4 regions of the Exiguobacterium sp. ZOR0005 genome follow, and region 1 is predicted to be linked to each of the others. Evidence: riboswitches for the same ligand, from Rfam matches in the RefSeq annotation. Region 1 holds a riboswitch; each other region holds the start of a gene.
What was found. Region 1 has a riboswitch for thiamine pyrophosphate ahead of thiT (energy-coupled thiamine transporter ThiT). Riboswitches for the same ligand answer to the same signal wherever they lie in the genome.
Positions count from the first base shown of each region.

Region 1 (4,181 bases):
CAACGTAATCCGCATTTTGACTCAAGTTGGCTGCTCCGTTTGCGATCATGTTCGCGAGCACCAATCCATCTAAACGTTGTAAACCCACACCAAATCCTCCTCCGATTCCGTCAGTCATTCGTCAGCCGAACGCCTTGGACGAATATGTTTACTGACGAAACGTTTAATCCTAACGTTTCACCGAGCGTATACTTCACACGACTTTGCACATTGTATGCGACTTCTGACACTTTCGTCCCGTAGCTCACGATAATGTGCATGTCGATATGTACGTCTTCACCATCTTGACGTACGACGACACCGCGCGCATAGTTCTCACGCTTCAAAAGTTCTGCGATTCCATCTTTCAATTGAGCCTGTGACGCCATGCCGACGACGCCGAAACATTCCATCGCAGCACCGCCTGCTAGTGTTGCCACGACATCGTTCGTAATGTCAATATTGCCATATGTTGTCTTCATATCAATTGCCATATGGAGTAGCCTCCTTCATTCAGAATGATTCCTTCACTACATTCTACAATATCCACCTAGTTATTTAAAGGACCTGCTCCTAAACTCGGTCAATTGTGCTGTAACCCTCATTCATTATTAAAATCCTTACCAGTAATGTCAAGTTTTTTTCTTGTCATACTATTATTTTCTAGTTGCATCGGGAAAAAAGCCGTGCTAATATAAACGAGTGTCTATTAGGACGAACCCACATAAAAAAGGAGGGGAAACGCATGGCACGTAAATGCTACGTAACAGGTAAATCACCTAAGTCAGGTAACAACCGTTCGCACGCACTCAACAAGACAAAACGTACTTGGGGTGTAAACGTACAAAAAGTTCGTATTCTCGTTGACGGTAAACCGAAACGCGTTTGGGTTTCAGCTCGCGCTCTTAAATCTGGTCTCGTTGAACGCGTATAATCTTATACACGAACGAAACAAATCCCAGCGGCATGCGCCGATGGGATTTTTTTTGTGCTTATTTTTTTACATACATGACTAACACCGTACCGTCATGGACGATCAATTCCGCCGTTTCCGCATCCCATTCGTTCGAGATCGTCAACGCCTCGTGGCTGACGACATGGTGGCGGTCGAGCGGATATTTGACGCCACGGATTGTGACGTTCGCCCGCTTCCATGGAATAAGCGACAAATAATGGTCATCACGTCGCGCAAGCGCGTGTCGGCCCTCCCGTGCGAGAGAGACGACTTGGCCGTCGGCATAAAGACACATCTCCGGGTAAGCCTCGAGCAACCCGATATTCCCGAGCGTCATGTCGAGCCGACCGCCTAGTGCACCGTAAACGAGTATTTCCGTGGCGCCATGGCCCCGTGCCGCCTCGAGGGCGATCTCGAGGTCGGTCACATCTTTCTCTGACGGATACCGAACCGCCTCAGTCGGCACCGGACCCGTCAAAGAATCAAAGTCACCGACGATGAGATCAGCCTCGATCCCATGGGTGAGGAGCGTCTCGTAGCCTCCGTCGACGCCGATGACGTAATCGACGTCGCGCGGGAGGGACGGAACAGGTGACGGACTGGCCGCCACGACCAACACCCGCATCAGCGAACGTCCCGTGTCGCGAGCGTCGCGAAGCGCGGTGCCGTCGTGAACAAGAGGACGAGCACGATTGTCGCAATCAAGAACGACGGGAGCATGTACGTCATGTTATAGCCGAGCGAATAGGCGACGACCGGTCCTTCCGCGTACTGGGCGAAGAAGACGATCCCTGACAAGACGTGAGCCGCGTAACGGAGAAGCGATCCGAGCAAGGCACCGAGAATCAAGTAAAAGACGAGCGTCTTTTTAGTGCCGTCATGGGCAGCTCGTTTCACTTGCCCGGCGAACACACCGGCCATACCGACGAGGCCATAAGCAAACGTGTAGTCGACTAAGAACTGGACAGGCGTGAAAATGTAGGCGCCAAACAGCAGTTGGAGCGTCCCGACGAGAGCGCCGGTCGCGAGACCGCCTTTCAACCCGTGCCGGTACGCCATCACGAAGATCGGCAACATGACGAGTGTGATCGAGCCTCCTTGCGGCATCCGGTACGGCATGAGCAAGTCAAAGATCAACGCGAGCGCCGAAAAGAGCGAGATCTCGATCAATGCTTGCAACTTCAATTTTTGTTTCATTTCTAATTCCCCCTTCTTCAAATGAGAACGACAAAAAGCAGCATGACGTAAACGCCATGCTGCTTGGATTCGCAACGTGCATTTTCGCCACATCCCTACGTCCGTGTGAACGGAACAGGTTCAAAGGGTTAGCGTATGCCTCTCAGCCACAGAATGTGACACCCCTTGCGACAATATTTGTTGTTCTATGAACGATTATACACGAGATGCGTTGCGAATGCCATCAATCGCGTCTTTATAGCTCGGCTCGTTGTAAATCGCCGAACCGGCGACGAGGACGTCGGCCCCGGCGTCGATGCACAATTTCGCTGTCTTCGCGTTCACCCCGCCGTCGATCTCGATTTCGAAATCGAGCCCGCGGGCAGAACGCATTTCGTTTAGAGCGGCAATTTTCGGGACGACCGATTCGATGAACGCCTGACCCCCAAAGCCCGGGTTCACCGTCATGAGAAGCACCATATCGACGTCTTGTACGACGTGCTCGATCGAACTGATCGGAGTGTGCGGATTCAAGACGACCCCACATTTCGCCCCGGCCGCCTTGATTTGTTGCAGGACGCGATGCAAATGATTCGTCGCCTCGACGTGGACGGTGACGATGTCCGCTCCGGCCTTGATGAAGTCTTCGACGAACCGCTCCGGCTGGTCAATCATCAAGTGGACGTCTAAAATCATGTCTGTCTTTTGACGTAAACTCGCAAGAACAGGCAATCCGATCGAGATGTTCGGGACGAATTGACCGTCCATCACGTCAAAATGGATATAGTCCGCGCCCGCCTCCTGAACGGCTTTCACTTCCGCCTCCAAATTTGCAAAGTCCGCTGCCAAAATCGATGGTGCAATTTTAATCATGTTAGTACCTCCGTTGTCTATCGTTTAACTCTGCCATAAACGTAACATAATTCTCATAACGGGTGGAAGCGATTTCTCCAGTCTCGACCGCCGCCTTGACGGCGCAACCCGGCTCGTTCAAATGGGCACAACCCCGGAATTTACAATCATCATGGCGCTCGACGAACTCAGGGAAACACCAACGCATCTCTTCGACTTCAAGTTCTTGCGGGAACTCGAGACTTGAGAATCCTGGCGTATCGGCGACGAGTCCGCCCGCCAGTTGAATGAGCGTCACATGGCGGGTCGTATGCTTTCCGCGACCGAGCGATTTCGAGATTTTCCCGGTGGCAAGTTCAAGCTCTGGCGCAACGGCATTCAGGAGTGAACTTTTGCCGACCCCTGTCTGGCCGGCGAACACGCTCGTCTTATCTTGGAACAAGGCACGGATCGCTTCAATCCCCGCGCCGTCCTCGGTCGACGTCTCGATGACCTCGTAACCGATTGTGCGGTATAACGCAGCGGCCGCGGTAATGGCGGGACGCTCTTCTTCTTTGAGCAGGTCCATCTTCGTCAAGACGATGATCGGATGGACTTGCTTGGATTCGATCAAGACGAGGAACCGATCGAGCAAATGGAACGAAAATGCAGGTTCCTTCACTGAGAACAACAGAAACGCTTGGTCGATATTCGCGATCGGCGGACGGACGAGATGGTTCGACCGTTCATCGACGGCCAATATATAACCGGTGCCGTCCCCTTGGTCTTGTATGTCGACGTCGTCCCCGACGACAGGTGAGATGTTACGATTTCGAAAGTTTCCACGGGCACGGCAACGAATCTCTTGTTTCGCCTCGGTCATGACATCGTAAAACCCGCCCTGCAGGCGAATGATTGTTCCTTTCATCCTGTTTCCTCCTTAGAAAAAGAGGCGACGCGCACGCCACCTCTTTATTGTGAATCTTTAGCTTGTGCGTAGGTCACCGAATCGGTCCGGACGACTTCGCCGTCAACTTCGATCGTCGCTGTTCCGACTTCGCCTGGGGCGATGACGAGTGTGTACGAGTATGTCGTCGTCTCCGTTATTTTATCACGGAGCACCTCGATCTCACCACGTGCATCGACCGTACGAATGACGACCTCGACGGGTTCAGCCGTCTCCCCTTCTGCCGGCGGCTCGATCTCGACGCTCACTTCACGTTCGATCGACGCATCGGTC
Region 1 covers NZ_JTLB01000019.1:16,346-20,526, reverse strand. The annotation lists gene L971_RS08040 (DAK2 domain-containing protein) at 1-88, opposite strand, end outside; gene L971_RS08035 (Asp23/Gls24 family envelope stress response protein) at 111-473, opposite strand; gene rpmB (50S ribosomal protein L28) at 725-913, shown strand; gene L971_RS08030 (thiamine diphosphokinase) at 972-1,559, opposite strand; gene thiT (energy-coupled thiamine transporter ThiT) at 1,559-2,131, opposite strand; TPP riboswitch at 2,207-2,307, opposite strand; gene rpe (ribulose-phosphate 3-epimerase) at 2,327-2,983, opposite strand; gene rsgA (ribosome small subunit-dependent GTPase A) at 2,985-3,869, opposite strand; gene pknB (Stk1 family PASTA domain-containing Ser/Thr kinase) at 3,914-4,181, opposite strand, start outside.

Region 2 (4,181 bases), on a different contig from region 1:
AACTCGCCATCACGACGGCGCGAGAAGGCATGGACGAGGAGGCGCTCGAAACGTACCCGGACGCAGGGTCGGTGTTTAAAATCGATACAGAAGTGAAAGGGATGCCACTTTATCGTTTCGGACGTTAAGGAGGGAGAACGATGGTGAAACGAATGCTCGTTCGAGCGGGAATCGGTCTGGCGCTCGCGGCGGTGGCCCGAGTCGGAATCAAAAAGTTTCTCGACGACCGCGAGACGATAGATCATTCTTATCTCGAACCGAAGTGGGACGAGACGCCGAGCGTGGACGCGGACAAAGATGAGGACGAGGTCGGCTTGACACAGCTCGATTCGATTTATCGGGCCGAGTGGCAAGCGAACGCTTACCCGCGTTCCGAGGCGGAACGGAAAGCGCTCGAAGAATAGCCACGTTTGGAAACACGCTCAAATCGAGCGTGTTTTTTTGTTGACAACACGGTCAATCCCGTTCATTATCTAAAAAGTAATGATTACTATTTAGGGGATGTTAATGATGAAACGAATTCCAGTCACTGTGTTGTCAGGCTATCTTGGGAGCGGCAAGACGACGTTAATGAACCATATATTAAACAACCGCACCGGCAAGAAATATGCCGTCATCGTCAACGATATGAGTGAATTAAATATCGATGAGCGCTTAATCGAGCAAGGCGGCTTCTCGCGGACAGATGAAAAGTTGGTCGAGCTGTCGAACGGCTGTATTTGTTGCACGCTCCGTGAAGACCTCCTCGAGGCGGTACAAGAGCTTACGAACGATCGTGAGCTCGACGGGATCATCATCGAGTCATCCGGAATCTCTGAACCGATTCCCGTGGCCCAGACGTTCACGTATGCCGATGACGCGCTCGGCATCGACTTGACGAGCCGTGTCTATATCGATGCGATGGTGACCGTCGTTGACGCCTACCGTTTCTTGAAAGACTTCAACTCCGGTGAGTCGCTTCACGAGCGGAAACAAGCGATTGATGAGACGGATGTCCGTGAAGTCGTCGACCTGCTCGTCGACCAAGTCGAGTTCGCCGACATCATCGTCTTGAACAAGGCCGATCGGGTGTCTGACACCGAACTGAACGAGATGGCCGGGCTGTTGAAGACGCTCAACCCGTCAGCAAAACTGTTGACGTCGGTCCATTCGAACGTCGACTTGTCGGAACTGCTAGACGTCAAGCTGTTCGATTTCGAACAGGCGATGCACGCGGCCGGCTGGATTCAAGAGCTTGAGGCGGAAGAACACACGCCGGAGACCGAGGAGTACGGCATCAGCTCGTTCGTCTATCGCCGTCGTCGCCCGTTCCACCCGGAGCGACTCCATGCGTGGATCGAACAGTTCCCAGAGGAAGTCGTCCGAGCGAAAGGATTCCTTTGGATCGCCTCGCGCAACGACATCGCCTGCCTGTTCTCGCAGGCCGGATACGCCTCGACGCTCGAGCACGCCGGACGCTGGCTCGCCACGCTGCCAGAAGAGGAACGTCGTCTCATGTTCGCGGCAGAACCGGAGCTTGCTGAGGACTATATCGAGCCGTACGGCGACCGCCAGACCGAGCTCGTCTTGATCGGGCAGCGGATAGACCGTGCGACCGTCGAATCAGCGCTCGACGCCTGCCTGTTGACCGACGATGAGATGTCGCTCGATTGGACGATGTTGAACGACACGCTCCCGGGTAGCGGCGTCGTCACTTTCTCATAAACCGTTTACAAACGCAAACGAGTCGACTATACTGTTCCTTGCATGAACAACCGCATATATTGGACTACACTAGGGGTGCTTCGGCTGAGATGTGAGCATGGCTCCAATCCCTTATGACTCGATCCGGGTAATACCGGCGTGAGGAAGTGTGGCACTTTTTCTAATGGACTTCAATTGGACGAGTGGCCGCATTCTCATGGATGCGGCTTTTTTGTGCATATAGAAAAAGGGGGAATGCAACATGAACGAGCAATGTGGAACGAGCCCGATCGTCGGGTTCCGCTTTACACTGAGCCCGATGACGTCGGATTTCGTGAGCGTCATCAAAGGGGCATTGAAGGAGACGGATTTACAGAACGTCTGGCGCCACACCGATGACGTCTCGACGGTCATCCGGGGACGGAGTGAGCACGTGTTCGATGTGGCCAAATCAATCCTGTCGCATGCGACGAAGACAGGGACGCACGTCTCGATGAGCGGGACGTTCTCGGTCGGTTGCCCGGGTGACACGATGGGGGACAACCTGCTCGAGGTGACGAGCGAGCCTGTGAACGGACCGGTCGGCGCCCAATACGTCTCCTCCCAGTTCGCGCTCTATCCGCTCGGTGACGAGCAATATATGGACATCATCTATGAAGAGATCGATTTCGCGAAATCACGTGGTGTGTTCAACGATTCGATGCATTACGCCTCGGGCATCCACGGCGACATCGAGCCGGTGTTCTCGTTTTATGAGGCGACGTTCGACCGGGTCCGTGCGAAGACGAGCCACGTCGTCATGACGGTGACGTTCAGCGTGAACAGTCCGTCGCATGAGGAACGCAATGATGCTTAAATCGTGGAAGTTGAAAGAGGTCGTCTTGTTGTCGCTGTTATCGGTCGTGTTCGCCGTCGTCTATTTGGCGTTCGTCCATGTCGGGAACCTTTGGGCCGGCTTGATCGGACCGATCGCCTACGAATGGATCTTCGGAATTTGGTTCATCGTCTCGATTATCGCGGCTTACATCATTCGAAAGCCCGGCGCCGCGTTTTTGTCGGAAGTGCTCGCGGCGACGATCGAGATGATGATCGGGAACGCCATCGGTCCGCGGATCATTCTCGTCGGGATCGTTCAAGGACTCGGGGCCGAGGCGGCGTTCGCCTTGACCGGTTATAAACGGTACGACCTTTGGGTGCTCATGCTCGCCGGGTTCGGTGCGGCCGTGACGAGCTTCGCCTATACGTACGTCATGGGCGGTCTCGCGGCGCTCAGTCCGACATACGTCGCCACGATGTTCGCCCTCCGCGCGACGAGCGGCATGCTCATCGCTGGACTCGGAGGGAAGATATTGAGTGACTTGTTGCTTCGGACGGGTGCGCTCGAAGGGTACGCCGTCGCGCGGCAAGGACGCGTGCATGGTTGAGGCGGAACAGCTGACGTTTCGTTATCCAGGTAAGCCGACCGACGTCTTGTCGGACGTCACGCTCACGCTCCGGGATGGGAGGACGCTCATCACCGGGGCGAGCGGGTCGGGGAAATCGACACTGTTTGCTATGTTCAACCGTCTCTATCCGGATAACTGTGACGGGATCGTGACGGGACGATTGCACTTGTTCAATCGATCGTATGATACGTACGCGGCCGGTGAAGTGAATCGGCGCGTCGGGACGGTGTTTCAAGATCCGGACAGTCAGTTCGTCATGCAGACGGTGGAGGAGGAACTGATTTTCACGCTCGAAAACTTCGGGGTCGCGCGGGGCGAGATGTCGGAGCGTGTCACGGCGATCTTGCATGCGCTCGGCTTGTCCGAGTATCGCAACCGCACCATCCATGACTTGTCAGGGGGCGAGAAGCAACAGATCGCCGTCGCCTGTGCTTTGGTCGGCCGACCGGAATGGCTATTGCTCGACGAGCCGCTCGCCCACCTCGACCCGGAGACGGCGCATCGTTTCGTCCGTTGGTTCGACGGCGTCGCCCGCACCGTCAACGTTGTCGTCATTGAACACCGACCGTACGTATGGGGCGATTTCTTCGACCGGCAAGTCGAGCTTGTGGAGGGACGAATCGTCAAGGATGGGCCGTTCGAGATGCGCCCGGACTATACGTTCGCATCGATTGGGAGCCACAAAGGGGAATATAATTTATTTCACATACCGAATTTCAAACGAAATGAATTTGAACTCGCAGCGAGCGACTTGACCGTCGCCGAGGGAGAAGTCGTCGCTATCCTCGGTCGAAACGGGAGCGGCAAGTCGACATGGCTCAGAAGTCTGGCTCGCAATCATCGTGACGTCGGGTTCGTCCCGCAATCCCCGGCACACTTGTTCGTGACAAGTGACCTGACAAGTGAACTCAAATACGGGCACGATCGTCCGATCGAAGACATGTTGACGCGGCTCGGGCTCGGACCGTTGCGGGATGCGCATCCGCTCTCACTCAGTCACGGTCAAAAACGGCGACTCGCCATCGGGGTGATGATGCTCTCGGAGAAACGATT
Region 2 covers NZ_JTLB01000024.1:21,320-25,500, reverse strand. The annotation lists gene L971_RS10630 (SMP-30/gluconolactonase/LRE family protein) at 1-128, shown strand, start outside; gene L971_RS10625 (hypothetical protein) at 141-404, shown strand; gene L971_RS10620 (GTP-binding protein) at 511-1,704, shown strand; TPP riboswitch at 1,766-1,866, shown strand; gene L971_RS10615 (YkoF family thiamine/hydroxymethylpyrimidine-binding protein) at 1,946-2,539, shown strand; gene L971_RS10610 (ECF transporter S component) at 2,532-3,107, shown strand; gene L971_RS10605 (ABC transporter ATP-binding protein) at 3,100-4,181, shown strand, end outside.
Region 2: another riboswitch for thiamine pyrophosphate. It lies ahead of L971_RS10615 (YkoF family thiamine/hydroxymethylpyrimidine-binding protein); the one in region 1 lies ahead of thiT (energy-coupled thiamine transporter ThiT).

Region 3 (4,181 bases), on a different contig from region 1:
GTGAATGCGCTCGTCGTCAGCACACTGAATAAATAGAGCTTGAGGAGCGAGAGAATCATGTAAGTCCAATAATCGAGATATTTCATGCGTTGCCTCCAAGAAAACCAGGTTGTTTGAATGTTCCTGTTTTCATGTGGCCAAAAACATCACAGTGTACAAAAAAAGCGAGGCGCGTCGCCTCACTTGATTAAAAACGAGTCCCGAAGTTCGATGATTGTGCCTTCCGGGGCTTTCAATTTACTTAAATATCCGTCGACGACGAAGTAGATGTTGCCGCCCTGTTTCGGTAAGAACGGGACCTCAAGCGCCTCGAGCCGTTGCACTTCTGCCTCGAGGTCGTCTACGTACAGAGCGAAATGGACAGGGCCGGCCACGTGTTTCGAATAGGGGGTCAACGTCTCGTCTTGTTTTGCCGTCTGGAGCTCGATGTAAAAGTCGCCGAGCTTGAGCCAGCTGTTGAACGCGCGGGTATGAAAGTCGGGTGACTCCTGGACGAGCTCGAAGCCGAGTGCTTCGTAGAATCGTTTGGATGCCTCATAGTCGGGCGTTTGGATGCAGAGATGGTGGATTTGTTTCATCGTGTCACTCCTTTCTTACATAGTATCGAATCATGACCGGGAACGGAACTTTTCTAGACAAGGAGCGTAAAGGACAGGGAGGAGGGATAAGATGCATATCCAATATGAATTGACAGAAGACGACTATATCCGGTTCAACTTGAGCCATATCCAACGGTCGAAAACAGGCAAGCGAATGCTGTTCCTGCAGCGAATCATCGGACCGATTGTCTTTCTAGGGGCTGCCTTCGTTTGGACGACATGGCTTCAAGAGACGGACTGGTGGCTGTATGGTGTACAAGGCATTGCGGGTATATTGTGGTTTCTATATTACCCGAAATACTTTGAACGGCACGTCCGGAAGCAAACACGTCGGCTCATCGATGAACGCAGTAACGAAGGGATGATTGGTCCGCATACGATGGAATTGGATGAGAACGGTCTGCGTGATCAAAACGAGTTCGGTGAGACAAGGGTGACTTGGGCCGGGATCAAGGAAATCGTCGAGGAAGACGATTATGTGTACTTATATAACGCTTCGGTCAGCGCCTATATTTTGCCGAAGCGTGGACAAGACATGGAAGAGGTGCGCCGATGGCTGCCGGCTCGCTGACGATACAGCTCATTGATGACACGAATCGGGAAGCCGTCATCGGCTTGACCGTCGCTACGGAGCAGTCCCGCTTTATTGAAACGAATGCGGAATCGCTACGCGAGATGGAAGTCGACGTCAAGTACGCCTGGACGTGCTATGCGCTTTGCCTCAACGAGCGACCGGTCGGCTTTATGATGATCGGGGCGGAGAACAAAGTCGACCGCTACGTGTGGCTCGACCGCTTTATGATAGATGCGCATGAGCAAGGACAGGGGCTTGGATCTCGCTTTCTACAGTTGGCGCTCGTCTGGATCCAGGACCGATTTGATGTAGATGATATCGTCCTTAGTCTCCATCCGACAAATGAACTAGCGAAGCGGTTTTATCAACGAGGTGGATTTGTCGATAGCGGTCGCATCGACGAATGGAACGGGGAAGAGATTTGGGTGTATCACGTCAAACAGGGACAACCGTCATAAGTCGGTCGTCCCTGTTTTCATGGTGGTCGCTTTGACCGAATTACCGGCCATGAAGAAGCAGATGATGGCGGTGAAACCGAAGAGCGGGATGAACCAGTTTTGCGCCAACAGATCCATGACGGTCGGCTCCTCGGGCCAGACGCCTGTGGCGACCAATGCGTGCCAACGCGTATAAGCCGCGATGCGTTCTAACGTGAACAAAAGGGCGGTGATGATGACGGCGGCAGCTCCGGTCACCCATAATTGTAGACGAGTCAAGGCGGTCACTCCTTCTAAATGAGATAACCTTATTTTACCATCTGTACACTCGAAAGGGAGAGGCCAAACGACTCAATTATTGTTTGAGAGCAGGACGCAGCTGTTTGACGCGAGCGAGTACGATCCAACCGAGCAAGGCGCCGGTCACGCTCGAGGCGAGGAAGGCCGGGAAAAAGAAGAGCGCGCCGAACTCAGACCCCATCAAGATTTTCGCGTAAGGTACGGCGATGAGTGAGGCAATCACGCCCGTACCGATGACTTCACCGAGTGCGGCGAAGGCGACGCGGTTCGTCCTCATATAAAAGATACCGGCCAGAAGCGCGCCGATCATGCCGCCAGGGAACGCGAGTAGCGAACCGGTGCCCGTCATGACGCGAACGAGTCCGGTCACGAAGGCGACGAGGACGGCACCGAGTGGGCCGACGGTGACGGCCGCGATGACGTTCACCATATGTTGAATCGGGAAAGCTCGGGCCACCCCGGTCGGAATTGAGATGAACAGTGAGCCGATGATGGCGATGGCGACGAGCATTGCCATCCAAGTGAGTTGTTGAATACGCATGGATCAGTCTCCTTTCAAAATGAAAACGCCACTTCTCCAAAAAGGAAAAGTGGCGTGGAACAGACGAATCCCATGCCACTTCCCTACGCTGGTATGAGCCAGATCAGGTTCAAAGGGTCCGGCGTTTGCCGTCTCAGCCCGAAGGCTCCCCTAGTGGTCGTTTATTCGTTTAAGTATAACATAGTGTCATCATAAGCGTTCGATGATTCATTTGTTCTTCTTGAGCAGATGTTTGTAATCCGTTTCGTTCCAGAACAGTGGCGCGATGGACTCGGGCCCTTTGAAGATTTCACCGTCTCGGTCGTAGACGATGGCATACCCGTTCTCGACCTCAAACACAATCAAATCCGCGGTCACTTCGGCCACGCCGTCCCCGGCGATGATGACGTTCTCGAGCGGCTCGCGAGCGACCGCTACACCCCATTCGTCGAGCTCGACGATGAGCGCGGACGTATAAGCGTGACGATCGTAAATCGATTGAAACGCATCTTGTGTCAACGTGACGTCTTCCGGTGGGGCGCTCGTCCCGTATTTCCGTTTCTCAATCTCCTCGACGAACTGCAGGAACGACGTTTCTTGCCAAAAGAGCGGCGCGGTTGCCTCCGACCCGTTCGCTATCAATCCGTCCTCGTCTTCATACACCGTGGCATATGTCCCATCATCGAGTTGGAACGGATACACGTCTGCATAAGTGTGGTGGATGCCGTTACCGGCGATGACGACCCGTTCAAACGTCTCACGATACGGCGTGAGTCCGTTCGCCTTGAGAGTTTCAAGTAATTCTTCGGCGACTTCATGTTGGTCGAAGACGTCCTTGAAGTCCTCCCGTGTCCATTCGGTCATGATTTCTGGCGCAGGTTCGTTCGAATCCGCTGGAATGACCGGCTTTCCGATTGGATCGGTACAGCCCGCGAGTAACATGAGGCCTAATCCGAATAAAAATAAACGTTTCATGATGCCCACCCTTTAATCATACAAATTTTACCTATTATGAAGAAGCGTAGCATGGATGGAAATAGATGAGAACCTATACACGTTTTCGGTGTGGTGTAGTAAGGCATGAGCCTGTCAGGTTCACTGAACAGAATCTGTACGACTAAACAGGGAACTGTCGGATTTTGGCGAACTGTTAAAGCAAACGAACTTATGAAGGAGCGAGTACGATGCCAAAACGAAAATTTGCTAATCGACGGGACTGGGAGCGGATTCTTGAACACCGCTATGTCCAGATGGACGTCCATGACGAACATTTCTCAGGGACGGTCGCCTTGTTTCAAATCGATGCGGTCCGGGCCCCGCAGTATAAGCAACATAACGGCGAGGAATTCATCGTGGCCGACGCCGGTTATGCATGGCTCCAATATTTTCCGGACAATGAACCGTTCGGGGTGACGGTCATGTTTGATGATTCGGGCCACATCGTCCAGTGGTACATCGATATCGTCGAGGCGATTGGCTATGAGGACGGAATTCCCTATATGGACGACTTGTTGCTCGACATCTTGGTCTTCCCGAACGGAGACGTCGTCCGAAAAGACGAAGATGAATTCGAGGACGCACGGTTGACGGGCGAATTGACACCAGAACTCGTCGTCACCGGCTGGCGTGACTTCGAACAGACGCTCGACCGTATCGAGCGCCGTGACTTCGTCTACTTTGATTTGGCGAGAGGGCATTACGACGAGCTGAAGCAAATGCTTTGAACGCATGGCTTCCTTTGATACAGTGAA
Region 3 covers NZ_JTLB01000016.1:27,025-31,205, reverse strand. The annotation lists gene L971_RS07140 (LTA synthase family protein) at 1-86, opposite strand, end outside; gene L971_RS07135 (VOC family protein) at 180-578, opposite strand; gene L971_RS07130 (YcxB family protein) at 670-1,170, shown strand; gene L971_RS07125 (N-acetyltransferase) at 1,152-1,631, shown strand; gene L971_RS07120 (hypothetical protein) at 1,626-1,889, opposite strand; gene thiW (energy coupling factor transporter S component ThiW) at 1,966-2,451, opposite strand; TPP riboswitch at 2,515-2,613, opposite strand; gene L971_RS07110 (hypothetical protein) at 2,659-3,405, opposite strand; gene L971_RS07105 (DUF402 domain-containing protein) at 3,615-4,154, shown strand.
Region 3: another riboswitch for thiamine pyrophosphate. It lies ahead of thiW (energy coupling factor transporter S component ThiW); the one in region 1 lies ahead of thiT (energy-coupled thiamine transporter ThiT).

Region 4 (4,181 bases), on a different contig from region 1:
TTTTGGAAGGCATGGCCGCCGGCATCCCTTGGGTGGCGACCGATGTCGGGGCGTGTTCGGAGTTGTTGTACGGCCGGACGGACGACCCGTTCGGTCCGGCCGGATTCATCGTTCCGCCGGTCCACCCGGAGGCGATTGCCGATAAAGTCGAGTGGATGATGGACTATCCGCGCGAGCGGATGCGCTTCGGGAAGAACGGTCGCGAACGCGTGCGTCAATATTACCGGTTGCAACAGTTCGTCGACCGTTACAAAGCCATCTATGAAGCGAGGAGGGAACAGTATGGCGGGCATCGGGTTTAAACTGCAAAAACTGTTTCAAGAAGACTACTATTCGTCACGGCTGAAGGCGTACACGTTCTCTGGCCTCGTCACGTCAGGACCGTGGCTAATCGTCATCTTGGTCGTCGGGACGATTCAATGGCTGGCGTTTCAAATGCCGATGTTGTCGCTGGAAGAACGGACGATTTTCATGCTGTCCGTGTCTTACGCCTTCATCTTTTCGCAAATTGTCTTCAGTTTTCAACAGCTCGTCGTCACGCGCTACGTCGCCGACTTATTCTATGAGAAAAAGGCGCATGAGATCTTTCCCGTCTTTACCGGCATGTTGAAAGTGACGATGCTCGCGGCGGTCATCATGTACAGCATCTTTTGGATGATCTCCCCGCTCGCATTTGTGTATAAACTCGTTTTGTTCGTCTTGTTCATGACGATCAACGTCATCTGGGTCATGTTTTTGTTTTTGAGCGCGGCCAAGTTTTATCAGGCGATCGCATACAGCTTTTTGCTCGGTGGTTTCATCGCGGTCGGCGGCGTGTTCTTGATTAGCCGCATCATGGCAGACCCGACGAGCCTAGAGTTGTTGACCGGCTTCACCGCTGGGATGATCGTGACGTTATTCGGATTATTCTTTGCGATGTTGCGGACGTTCCCGCTCCGCTACGCCACGAGAGAGTTCTCTTATTTCCGTTACTTTGATCTCTACCCCGACTTGTTCGCAATCGGCGTCTTGTACGTCCTCGGGATTTGGGTGACGAACTTCATCATCTGGTTCGGTGAGGGACGGATGGTCGTCGCTGATTCGTTCGTGTTTAATCCCTACTACGACACGGCCGTGTTTTGGTCGTACTTGACGATTGTCCCGACTCAGTTGCTGTTCGTCGTCGCCGTCGAGACGAGATTTTATGAACGGTACCGTACGTTTTATGGGCTCATCAATTACGGCGGGGCACTCCATCAAATCGACAAAGCGAAACAGACGATGACGACCGTCTTGAAAAATGAGTTGATTCGCCTCGGCCGGAGTCAAGGCGTCGTCACACTGTTCGCGGTGCTCATGGCCGGTGTCTTCGTCGGTTGGATCGGCGTACCAGAGGAAGTTGGGCAAATCTTCCGGATGACGACACTTGCCGCGTTCGCGAATGCGATGATTCTCGTGTTGACGCTACTGTTGCTCTACTTCGAAGATCGGCGTGGTGCGCTTCTCGTCAACTTGTCGTTTTTCACGTTCAACGCTTTGTTCACGACGCTGTTGCTTCCGCGAGGCATCGATTGGTATGGCGTCGGTTTTGCAGTCAGTACGACGATCACGTTCTTTATCGCCGGCCTCCGTTTGATTTACTTCATGGGGAAAGTCGATTATTACGTGTTTGCCTCTTCGAATCGGCGTAAACTCGGAACGGAACGGTTCTCCAATATGGGAAGTGTGTTGAACCGCCGCTTCTCACGTTGAAGGGTTCCTATTTCATCAAAAGATTGGTATGATGTGACCGAAGACGACCGAATTTCATAATGTTTGCCACTAGGGGAGTCGCATGACGCGGCTGAGATGGACGAGGTCCAGACCCTTTGAACCTGATCTAGTTCACGCTAGCGTAGGGAAGTGGGCGAAATGACTTGTCTCACCCTCTGTGTATGTCCGACGCCGCTTCCGTTATGGGAGGCGGCGTCTTTTTTCATACAACAAAGGGGGAGACGGAAATGACGTTCACACAACAAATCCGACAAGAGGCGGATGCTTTGTTCCAAGCAAGTTTTGACCACCCGTTCGTTCAAGCACTAGGTGAGGGAACGCTCGACGAGGCGAAGTTTCGCCACTACGTCTTGCAAGACTCGTACTATTTGAACCAGTTCTCAAAAGTGCAGGCGAAGGGAGCGATTTTATCGCACGACATGGAGCTGTCGAGCCGATTTTTGACGCATGCCCTACACACGATTGAAGCTGAACACGCGTTACACCGTGAGTTCTTTACGATGCTTGACGTGACCGAAGAAGAAAGACGTGGGTTCGAGCCGGCACCGACCGCATACGCATACGCGATGCACATGCAACAAGCCGGACCGACGCTCGGGGATGTGCTCGCGGCGATTCTGCCGTGTTACTGGGTGTACTACGAGATCGGGGAACGGTTGAAAAACGCGAAGCCGGAGCATCCAATCTATACGGCTTGGATTGCCACGTACGGGTCGGAATGGTTCCGTGAACTCGTCGAAGAGCAGATTGACCGTCTCGATCTGTTGGCCGAACAGGCGACCGAAGTCGAGCGCACCCGTTATCGTCAATCGTTCTTGAAGAGCTGTTACTATGAAGTGGCGTTTTGGCAGATGGCATGGACGCTTGAGACGTGGGACGTCCCGGTGGAGGTGAGCCGATGAAGCGCGATTTATGGGACAAAGTCCGGGCCGAGCGACCGCTCATCCATAACATCACGAACATCGTCGTCGCGAACTTTTCAGCGAACGGTCTGCTCGCCGTCGGCGCGTCACCGGTCATGGCGTCCGCTGTCGAGGAAGTGGCGGAAATGGCTACAGTGAGCGATGCGCTCGTATTGAACATCGGAACGCTCGATGCATCGACCGAAGCGACGATGATTCGGGCCGGGCAAGCGGCAAACGCTGCGGGACGTCCCATCGTTTTCGACCCGGTCGGTGTCGGCGCGACATCGTTTCGGCGTCAAGTGGCGACCGCGATCCTCGCACAGGTGCAAGTGACCGTCATTCGTGGCAACGCCGGTGAGATGGCGACATTGATTGACCGAACGGCCCACACGCGAGGGGTCGATGGCGGGGAAGCGTTGCATGACGTGACACACATCGCGCGCGAGGCGGCCAAGCGGTATCGCTGTGTCGTTGCCGTGACCGGAGAGACGGATGTCGTCAGTGACGGGGACGTGACGATTGAAATCAAAGGAGGGACCGAAGTGATGACACGGACGACCGGGACCGGCTGTTTGCTCAGTGCGGTCGTCGGCGCATTTCTTGCGGTCGAGTCCGATGCGATGACCGCGACGTCGACGGCGCTCGCCGGGTACGCCCGTTGCGGGGAACTCGCGACAATGCGTGCCGAAGGGTCGGGCGATTTCCCGATCCACTTCTTGAACGAACTCGGTAAGATGACCGCGGTCGAACTACCGAGCGACCGGATCGAGGTGGTCTCATGAAGCGCACACAAGTGTTGACGATCGCCGGTTCCGACTCAGGCGGCGGCGCCGGCATTCAAGCCGACTTGAAGACGTTCCAAGAGCTCGGTGTATTCGGCACGAGCGTCTTGACGGCAGTCACGGCTCAAAACACACGAGGTGTGCATGGCGTTGAAGCGGTCTCGACCGAACTGCTCGCGCAACAACTCGATGCGATCGGTTCCGATTTTTCAATCGAGGCGTGCAAGACCGGGATGTTGTTCGATGCGAGCCGAATCGAGACCGTCGCTTCCGGCGTGAAGCGGCATGCGTTCAAACAGCTCGTCGTCGACCCGGTCATGATCGCAAAAGGTGGGGCGTCCCTACTTCAAGACACAGCCGTCGAGGCGCTCAAGACGTCCTTGCTGCCCCTCGCGACGGTCGTCACGCCGAACGTGCCGGAAGCGGAGGTGTTGACGGGTTTGACGATTCGTTCATTTCAAGACCGTTTTGAGGCGGCGGAACGGATCTTGTCACTAGGCGCGAAGGCGGTCGTCTTAAAAGGGGGACATCTCGAAGGGGAACGTGCCGAAGACCTCGTCTTGACGGCGTCAGAGGCTTTCCTCGTCTCGGCAACTCGTATCCAGACGTTTGACACGCACGGCACCGGGTGCACGTTCTCGGCGGCGCTCACGGCCGAGCTCGCCAAAGGTCGTCCGATCATCGAGGCGACCGTGACGGCGAAGCGGTTCATCCAAAGCGCGATCACGCACGGTCTCGATAT
Region 4 covers NZ_JTLB01000013.1:8,289-12,469, forward strand. The annotation lists gene pelF (GT4 family glycosyltransferase PelF) at 1-302, shown strand, start outside; gene pelG (exopolysaccharide Pel transporter PelG) at 283-1,731, shown strand; TPP riboswitch at 1,793-1,897, shown strand; gene tenA (thiaminase II) at 1,980-2,654, shown strand; gene thiM (hydroxyethylthiazole kinase) at 2,651-3,439, shown strand; gene thiD (bifunctional hydroxymethylpyrimidine kinase/phosphomethylpyrimidine kinase) at 3,436-4,181, shown strand, end outside.
Region 4: another riboswitch for thiamine pyrophosphate. It lies ahead of tenA (thiaminase II); the one in region 1 lies ahead of thiT (energy-coupled thiamine transporter ThiT).